2 regions of the Paraburkholderia strydomiana genome follow, and region 1 is predicted to be linked to the other one. Evidence: riboswitches for the same ligand, from Rfam matches in the RefSeq annotation. Region 1 holds a riboswitch; the other holds the start of a gene.
The links. A riboswitch is a leader RNA that binds a small molecule or an ion and turns the genes downstream of it on or off. The one in region 1 is predicted to bind manganese.
Positions count from the first base shown of each region.

Region 2: linked by a shared signal. The riboswitch ahead of J2W46_RS07555 (TMEM165/GDT1 family protein) and the one ahead of J2W46_RS18650 (sodium:calcium antiporter) in region 1 are both predicted to bind manganese.

Region 1 covers NZ_JAVDVL010000006.1:305,196-309,962, forward strand. Annotated here, with positions in the region: gene J2W46_RS18630 (UvrD-helicase domain-containing protein) at 1-544, shown strand, start outside; gene J2W46_RS18635 (hypothetical protein) at 706-1,275, shown strand; gene J2W46_RS18640 (c-type cytochrome) at 1,428-2,354, opposite strand; tRNA gene J2W46_RS18645 (tRNA-Arg) at 2,648-2,723, shown strand; yybP-ykoY riboswitch at 2,855-3,035, shown strand; gene J2W46_RS18650 (sodium:calcium antiporter) at 3,125-4,135, shown strand; gene J2W46_RS18655 (acetyltransferase) at 4,613-4,767, shown strand, end outside.
Region 2 covers NZ_JAVDVL010000002.1:438,208-442,974, reverse strand. Annotated here, with positions in the region: gene pepN (aminopeptidase N) at 1-910, opposite strand, end outside; gene J2W46_RS07560 (DUF4136 domain-containing protein) at 1,167-1,877, shown strand; gene J2W46_RS07555 (TMEM165/GDT1 family protein) at 1,959-2,531, opposite strand; yybP-ykoY riboswitch at 2,543-2,759, opposite strand; gene J2W46_RS07550 (beta-ketoacyl synthase chain length factor) at 3,279-4,130, shown strand; gene J2W46_RS07545 (lysophospholipid acyltransferase family protein) at 4,114-4,767, shown strand, end outside.

The sequences.
Region 1 (4,767 bases):
GTTGAAGCGCAAGGGCACGAAGGCGGAGCCCCAAGGCTCGGATGAATCCGCTGGCTCGGGCAACCAGGAGGCAACCGGCTACGACACGGCGGACGGCTTTGGCGACACGGGCAAGAACCTGCTCGGCCTCATCCAGACGGTCGCGCTGATGTCGATGCTCGAAGGCCGCGAGGAAGACCCGGACGCGGTGCGGCTCTCAACCGTGCACGCGTCGAAGGGGCTCGAGTATCCGCACGTGTTTCTGGTGGGCGTCGAAGAAGGAATCATGCCGCATAGAGGCGGCGCGGACGACGAGCCGATCGACGACGCGCGCATCGAGGAAGAGCGCCGTCTGATGTATGTCGCGATCACGCGCGCGCAACGCAGTCTGCATCTGAACTGGTGCAAAAAGCGCAAGCGCGCACGGGAGACGGTGGTTTGCGAGCCGTCGCGATTCATTCCCGAGATGCTGCTCGACGACGCGCCGCCGCCGACGCCCGAAGAGGCGCCGATGTCGCCGAAAGACCGGCTCGCGAGTCTCAAGGCGCTGCTGCAGAAGCCTTGAATGCCGTGGTTAGCGCGTGCGTGGCAAGACCCCGCTAACCTCAGGTGCTTCACCGGTTTTTGTGGAAAGCCGCGCTACAGTGGCGCGGCTGCTCGGTCGCATGGTCATGTACCTTCGCGTACCTTTGCGCACCTTCGAGCCTGTCAACTGGAGACCGCCGCATGACCTCGCCGACGCTCGCGCCATACACTCGCGCCCTCGAAGCCTACATCGACGCGAAAGACAACACGCGCGCGCAACGCATGCCGGATGCTTTTGCTCCCGACGCCGAGCTCACCATTTCTCTTGCGACGTCGACAATCACCTTCCCCGCGCGCACGGTCGGCATAGACGCGATCACGAAGACGCTCGTCACCGATTTCGGCGCGACCTACACGCGGTGCCGCACGTATTACTTGTGCGACTCGCTGAACGTGCGCGACGGTGTGATCGATGCGCTGCCGTGGCTCGTGCTGATGCGTGAACCGGCCGCCGGCGCATTGCGCGTGGGCCACGGCGTCTATTGCTGGACTTTCGATAAGACGCCCGCTGTCAGCCGCTTTCATATTCACATCGCACGCATGGACGTCGTGCCCGATGCAGATGGCGCGTTGCTCGACGCGTTGCAGGAAGGCTTGAGTTATCCGTGGCTTCCGCCGGCGGAATTGCACGCGCGTTTCACCGAGCTTGCGCGCAGGACGCCGGCGCTCTCGTTTGTCGATGCCTTCGCTCGTCCCGTCGGCGAGCAATAAGGCGGCACGCGCGCGCGAGAATCCGTCGAGCATAAAAAATCCCTGCCCGCGTGGTTGCGGTGCAGGGATCGAGTTGTCGGGCAAGCGGCGCGCAATTGTCTTTGCGCGCGATTAATGCGCGACTAATGCGCGCTACTTCGTGTTACTTCCCGTCACTTCGCGGCACTGACCATGTAGTCGACGGCGGCCTTTACGTCGGCGTCCGAGGCGTTCGAGCCGCCTTTGGGCGGCATCGCGCCCTTGCCGTGCAGCGCATAGTTGTAGACGGTGTCCATCGGCTCTTTCAGGCGCGCCGCCCACGCTTCCTTGTCCCCGAACTTCGGCGCGTTGAGCACGCCGGCAGCATGACATGCCTGGCACACCTGCTGGTACAGGGCCTTGCCCGCTTGCGATGCATCCGCGCTTTGCGTGGCGCCGGATGCCGGAGCCGCAGCTTGCGGGACGCTCGCCATTGCCGCCACTGCGGCGGCGGCTTGTGCCGCGCCCGCGTCGGAAGCGCCGGCGGCAGCTGTTGCACCGGAAGCGCCGGCCGCGACAGAAGCGGCCGCCGCGCCGGACGCGGCCGCCGCGCCCGATGCCGGTTGCGCCGGTTCAGCGAAGCTTGCGCCCGAATTGTTCGCCATGTAGGTCACCGCGCGGGCGATTTCGAAGTCGCTGTAATCGTCCGGGCTCGTGCCGCCGCGTGGCGGCATCGCGCCTTTACCGGCGAGCGCCGTATGCAGCAGCGTGTCGAAGCCTTGCGAGATGCGTGGTGCCCAGTCGGCAGTATTGGTGAACTTGGGTGCGCCTGCCGCGCCGGACGCGTGACAGGTCGAGCAGACCGCCTTGTAGACTTCTTCGCCGGTCTTATAGACGCGCGGCGCGTTGGCGTCGCGAATGTCGACCTGAGCGATAGGCTTGATGCGGGCACTGACCTCGGCTTGGGAGAGACTGTCGGTGCCAGCGCCCGTGCGCGTCGAATTGTCGACGTAATAGGCCAGCAGAACGATGATGATGATCGGCACAGCAAACCCGGCGATGACCGCGGCGATGAGCTGTCCTGGGGTTTTGATCGGGGCTCCGTGTGGTGCTTCGCTCATGCTTGTCTCGTCTCCGTGGGTATGTGAGCGGTACAGCGCGACGGCAACTTCTTGTTCTTGATCGGCCACGGACGATTATAGACGCAAGCTTTCTGCGGCGGCGAGGGCCGCGGCGTGCTGTTCAGCAGGCGTTTACCCGCATCGCGCGAAGTCCTGCAAAGGTGCGCGAAACCACGGGAAACGGGCCCGAAGGCCGTCCGGTGGACGGTATGGCGGAAACCGGGTATCCTTTCGGTCTTGCTTTGGCGCCGCATCCGCTCAGTTTGCCGCGCTTTCGCGTTTCTTGTGTCAAAGCGCCCGTAGCTCAATGGATAGAGTACTGCCCTCCGAAGGCAGGGGTTGCTGGTTCGATCCCAGCCGGGCGCGCCAATAACATTGGCTCGGAATCAAGGGTTTAGGCAAACAACGCCTAAGCCCTTTTTTATTTCCCGCGCCCTCAATGCCGCGCCATTCGGCGCCCCATACCCAGGCTTGTCCGTTGTGCTCACTCCCGCTAGAATCCCCCGGTCACTGGGGAGTAGCCTTCCTTCACGCATCGCATGAAGGAGAGCGCGTCAACATACTTGACCTGACTGGTCATGGCGCGTTCGACCGGGTCGGTTTGGCGAGACCATTGGCGCACTGCTTCGTTCTGGTCGGACGGGTGGCGGTGCGTCATTGGTTCGTCTAACGTCCGACCGCGGAGCCGCTGTGAAATCACGTTGTCCCCTACCCAATTTCCTCCTGCACCATGCGCCGTGCCGCGCGCTTCCCGTCGACGGGAGCCGTGCATGACCGGTCTTATCATCGAACTGGCTGTCATGCTGGTCGTCATTCTGGTGGCGGCCGAGCTTTTCACCAACGCGCTCGAACATCTCGGCGAGCGCCTCAAAATCTCGGAAGGCGTCACCGGCTCGCTGTTTGCGGCGGTCGGCACTGCGTTGCCGGAGACCTTGGTGCCGCTGATCGCAATCATCGGCGGCACGGCTGATCATGCCGTCAATGAGGAAATCGGTGTCGGCGCGATCCTCGGCGCGCCGCTGATGCTTTCCACGCTGTCCACCTTCCTTATGACGCTCGCGGTTCTGCGTTCACGCGGCATCGGCGGACGCGTCGCACCGGAACGCTCGGGCTTCACGCGTGACCTCAACTATTTTCTTTTCGCGTTCCTGCTGGCGGCTGCGGCCATGTATGTGCCGCACGAACAAAGAATCGTCCGCGCGCTGTTCAGCATTGCGCTCGTGGGCGTCTACGTCGCCTATGTGGTGGCGACTTTCCGTGCGTCGAACAGTCTCGTGGATGCCGGTCACGGCACGGAGGCGCCGGGCAAGATGATGCTCGCGCGCCTCGGCGTCTCGACGAACCTGGCGACGATCGCTGTTCAGCTCGTGCTCGCGGTCGCCTTGCTGGTTTGGGGCGCCGAAGGTTTCATCCACGGCGTTCGGGGCGTGTCCGAGGCGTTCGGCGTCTCGCCGCTGCTGCTCTCCCTGCTGATCATCCCGATCGCTACCGAACTGCCGGAGAAGGTGAACAGCATCCTGTGGATTCGCCGCGGCAAGGACACGCTGGCGTTCGGCAACATCACCGGTGCAATGGTGTTTCAGGGCACGTTGCTGCCGGCGATCGGCATCCTTCTGACGCCGTGGACGCCGCGAATCGAGGTTGTCACGGGCATCGTCATCACGCTAGCCGCGGCGGCTTGGCTGCGGATCAACGCGCGCGAGCGCGGCGCGCCGGTGTGGGCGCTGCTCGTGTGCGGTGCGCTTTATGTGGCTTATCTGGCGATTACGCTGAGCCGCTAGGCGTTGCGCAGGCGCATGTCTCACGTAGCCCGGCAGATTCCCGCGGCGCTGCAGGCGTTTCGGGCACCTCGCCGGTGTTTTGCACAATGCGGTAGCGTTCGCGCAGTTTGCGCCGCAGCGTGCGACCAGGAGGGCCACTGCAGCTGTCGGCTGTCTCACACAGCCCGGGCGGGCCGCTGCGCGCAGCCCGCCAAGCCCACGCAGCCCTAAGCTCACGCAACCCTCGGCGCGCCCACGCCGAGCCGCCGAGCACCCCCCGCCCAACCCTCCTGCCCCCCCGCCTCACGCGTCCCGCAATGCATCGATTTAAAGGCTTTTCCAGTGCTAACTCTTGGAATCGCGAACGAGGGTGCAACGGCATAATTTCGACCATGTTCCATTGGCCTCGGTGCCCATCTGTCTGGTCTTGAGCGGCTCGCCGCATCAACCGCCATACGGGCCGAGACGCCGGCATTCATGTTCGGGTGATTCAAAATCGTGACTCTGAGACTTTTCGTGTACGGCGCCGGCGGCTTCGGCAAAGAAGTGATGGACGTCGCGCGCCGCCAGAACGCGGTGAGCCGGCGCTGGGACCAGATCTGCTTCGTCGACGACATCCGCGAAGAGCGCACGTTCTACGGCACCCAGGTATT
Region 2 (4,767 bases), on a different contig from region 1:
AATACTCGTGGCCGACCACCGCCTCGATATTCGCGAAGTCGGTGTCGGTCGCCGTTTCGGGGTTCGCCAGCACATACTTCGTGTTGAAGATGTTGAGCCCCTTGTTCTCCATCGCGCCCATGTTGAAGTCGCTCACGGCGACGATCATGAAGCGGTCCAGATCCAGTTCAAGCCCGAAGCGCTCCTCGTCCCAGCGGATCGAGTGAATCAGCGAATCCATTGCGTGACGCGTCTTGTCGAGATCGTGCGGCTCGACCCATACCTGCAGCAGCTTTTCCTTGCCCGAACCCGTCTTTACTCGCTCTTCCAGCGCAACGAGCTTGCCGGCGACAAGTGCGAACAGATAGCTCGGCTTTCTGAACGGATCTTCCCAGCGCGCGAAATGGCGGCCGTCCGGCAGATCGCCTTCTTCGAGCAGATTGCCGTTGGACAGCAGCACGGGGTAATCGGCCTTGCTGGCCCGCAGCGTAACCGTGTAAGTGGCCATGACGTCTGGCCGGTCGAGGAAGTACGTGATGCGGCGAAAGCCTTCGGCCTCGCACTGCGTGAAGAAATTCCCACTCGAAACATACAGGCCGGAGAGCGTGGTGTTCGCGGCCGGATTGCAAATGTTCGTGAGCGTGAGCTCGAACTTCTCCGGCACATTGTCGAGGACCAGCCCGTGTTCGTGCGCATGCGCGTTGGCGAACGGCTGGCCGTCGAGCGTAGCGCTGACGAACTCAAGCTGTTCGCCCATTAGCTCGAGATGCGCGGCGCGCGACGCGTCCGGATTGCGGCGCACGCGCATTGTGTTCTTCACGACCGTGCGTTCCGGCAGCAGGTCGAATTCGAGTGCGACGGTGTCGATCAGGAAAGCGGGCGGCGCATAATCGGCGCGGCGGATCACATTGGGCGTTGCGGTATCGGCCATGGCGTTCTGTAGTGATGGGACTCGAGCGGCCGGCGCACGAAGGCGTGTGAGCCGGGCTTGTCGAGCCATTGTACAAAGCCTCGGGGAATCGTGCGGAGCGAACTTTCGACCGTTCCCAACGCGCCGCAAGGCCGGCGCGCGACCGGCCGTCCAGACAAACATAGGGCCACGCGGCGGGGCCCGGAACGTGAGGCCTGGCCTACGGTCTACGTACAATACGAACCCGAGCCGACCCAAACGCTTCACGAGGTAGACCATGAAAACGAATCGATGGACGCGCCGCGCCATGCTGCTGCTGGCGGCGCTGACCGTGCTGCTGTCCGGCTGCACGACTTATGTGACGACGCAAGTCACCGCGTTCTCCGACTGGAGCGGCGGCGACGCGACGCGCACCTACGCGTTCATGCGCGAACCCGATCAGCGGAACAATCTCGAACTGACCACGTATGAGCACATCGTCGCCAATGAACTGGCCACGCACGCGTTTCGCCAGGTGGACGGCGCGCAGGCGCGCTATCTGGTCGGACTCTCGTATGGAATTCGTTCGGACGTGGTGACAGTGGCCGAGCCGGTCTATTACAACCCGTGGCCGGCGCCTTACTGGGGGTGGGGGCGTCCGTACGATCCGTGGGGGCCGTGGGGACCGTTTCCCGCCGGATACGTGAACCAGAGCTATCCGATCTTCACGCATCTGCTCGGTGTTCGGATCACGGAGCGCGCGACCGGCAAGGAGGTCTACAACGTGACCGCGCGCAATTCGGGCGGCGAGTCGTCGCTGGTGAGGGCCATGCCGTATCTCGCTCGCAGCGCGCTCGCAGACTTCCCGCTCGGCAATGGCGTTGTGCGTACGGTCAAGATTCCGCTAGGCACCGGCGCAGGCGCTCCAAACGAAACGCCTGTGCCCGCCGCTGCCCCGGCATCGGCAATGGCGCCCGCGCCCGCGTCCGGCGCGAAAGCCGCGCAGTGATGCAGCGGTGACGGAGCAGTGACAGGGCGGTGAAGCGCGGCGGCGCGCAATCCGGCTGGCGCCCGGATCGCGCGGTTCGCTTCAGATTCCTGCGCCGAACAACGCCATTGTCCCGAGAACGACGAACAGCACGGCGGCGATGCCATGCACGACGCCGGTCGGCAGACGATGAGCGAAACGGTCGCCGAGCAGGATCGCCGGCACGTTGGCGATCATCATGCCGAGCGTGGTGCCGGCCACCACGCCGAAGAAATCGTGAAACCGCGCGGCCAGCGCCACCGTCGCGATCTGCGTCTTGTCGCCCATCTCCGCCAGGAAAAATGCCACGACAGTTGCGCCGAAGACGCCGAGGTGGGTGCGGTTCGTGTTGGCCTCGTCATCGGCTAGCTTGTCGGGCACGAGAATCCACAAACCCATGCCGATGAACGAAATAGCCAGCGCCCAGCGCATCACGGTCGGCGTGAGCAGCGAGCCGAGCCACGCGCCAAGTGCGCCCGCGCCCGCGTGATTGACGAGTGTCGCCGCCAGCACGCCCAGAATAATTGGCACCGGCTTCCGATAACGCGCGGCAAGCACGAGCGACAGCAATTGCGTCTTGTCGCCGATCTCGGCGAGCGCGACCGCTCCGGTCGAAATGAGAAAAGCGTGGATCACGTTGTTTTGGATTCCCGGGCCGAGATTGAACGAGCGACGACCCACGACACGCCGGGCCCAATTGCGGCGGGGTGTGGGTCATCGGTCTCGCCAGGCCAGAGGCTGCGGCTGCCATGGCCGTGACGGCCAAGTCTGTTGACAGGCGCCCCCGCGAGTTCGCGTTCCACGAGCCCGGCCTGCTTGCCGGACGAACGCGCTGCGGGGCGGCTACTCCCCAATGAGGGGCGGATTATAGCAGGCGAGGCATGACGGCCGCAGCGCCGACCCTTGCATCGGCCGGCAAAACGAATGTATTGAAGTGCAACAGCCTTCGCAGAAAGTTTATTGAAAGTTTCAAGCTGCTTTCAACGTAAGCCGCGTCGCGCAACACTGCAATCCGACAGGAAAACACACCGCCATAGGTAGATTCCCAAGCGTCCCTTGAAACGTCCGCGAAATCTAATATCGCCTGAACGGCACCGTGGCAATCGCGACACGGATACAGATGGATACGTCTTTTTTGGCTGATTTAAACGAAAATCTTCAGTATGATTCCGGCCACTGCGGGAGCCGGAGCCAATTTATAAGGTCGATTGTCAGAGGCACCTAAATAATCTGGCCGATGTGCCGTTAATTTCGGTGAACCTACAAAAAGACTGATCGACCCGCGGCTGGAGTTGCCGGTCCGCGCGGCGCGCATACGCTATGAAGGCTGCGTGTTCCGTCAGGCGCTTCAACCTCTCCCTGCTTCTACGCGCGAACACCGATATGCCCGATCCGCACTGGACCATTCCGGTCGCTCGCTGGTCTAGCTGGCCTGCCGCCGCTTCTGCCGCACCCGACATCGGCTTTATCGAGCCGATCGTGCGGCGGCGTCTCAGCACTCTGTCCAGAGTCGCGCTGAAGGTTGCGCACGATTGTGTCGGCGCCGGCGAGGCCCGCGTCGTGTTCGCCTCGCGGCACGGGGAATTGCGCCGCACTACCGACATCCTCCGCGCAATCAGCTCCGGCGAGCCCGTCTCGCCGACCGCCTTCAGCCTCTCGGTGCTCAACGCCATGACGGGCGTGTTCGGCATTGCGCGCGGCGACCGCTCGGCGGCGAGCGCGATCTCCGCCGGGCCCGAAACGCTCGGCTATGCGCTCCTCGAAGCCTATGCGCAATTCGCGACGCAGCCTGCGTCGCCGGTATTGCTCGTCTACGCGGACGAGCCCGCTGATCCCGCATACGGCACCATCGAAGACGAAGTCCAGGGCGGCGCGATCGCTATTCTGCTGAGCAGCGAAGGCGCGTTGGGCCACCTCGTGTGCGCGCGATCCTCGGCGGTCGCCCCGGATACCGCGCGCGCAGTCGGCCAGCGCGACCCCGGCCCGACGGCTGAAACGGCAGCATCGGCAACAAGCACAGCAGCCGTTGCAGCCGCTGAAAAAAGCGTAGCGCCGGGCCACAGCGCGGCAACAGGTGCAACTGGCGCGGCGCAACCGCCCGATACCGCCGAAGCGGAAACGCGCTTCGCCACGCAAAGCCAGGCGCTGCTGCACTGTCTCGAAACCGGCAAGCCGGCGGCCTGGCAGGGCGCCGGCGGCCTCTGGCATTGGGGATGGCATGACTGCGCGGCTTGATTACGCCTGGCGACTCTTTGCCACCGGCATGGCGTTCGTCGTGTTCGGCATTTGCGGCGTGCTATTTTCTGTGCTCGTGTTTCCGCTCGCGTGGCTGTGGCCGCATCGCGCGTCGCGACAGTTTGCGGTGACGGGCGTGATCCACTGGTTCTTCCGCGCGCTTGTCGCCGTACTGCAGCGGATCGGCGTAATGGAGCTCGAAGTGTCGGGCGTGGATGCGTTGCGCGCGCGCACACCGTCCATCGTGGTCGCGAATCACCCCACATATCTCGACGTGATGGTGCTGCTCTCGCTCACGCCGCATGCATGCTGCGTCGTGAAAAACGCGCACTGGAGCAATCCGTGTTTCTGGGGCATCGTGCGCTCGGCGGAATATGTCAGCAATGTCGATCCCGCCGAACTGGTCGAGGCCGGCGCGAGGCAGCTGGCCGCGGGCTATACGATGATCATATTTCCGGAAGGCACGCGCAGCCCCGCGCCGAACCGGTTGCATGCGTTTTCGCGCGGTTTCGCGCATATGGCGTTGAAGGTCGGCGCGCCGATCGTGCCTGTGCTGATGGATTGCGATCCGCCCGCGTTCACGAAGCAGATGCGCTGGTACCACGTGCCCGCGCGAGCGTTCCGCATGCGCGTGAAC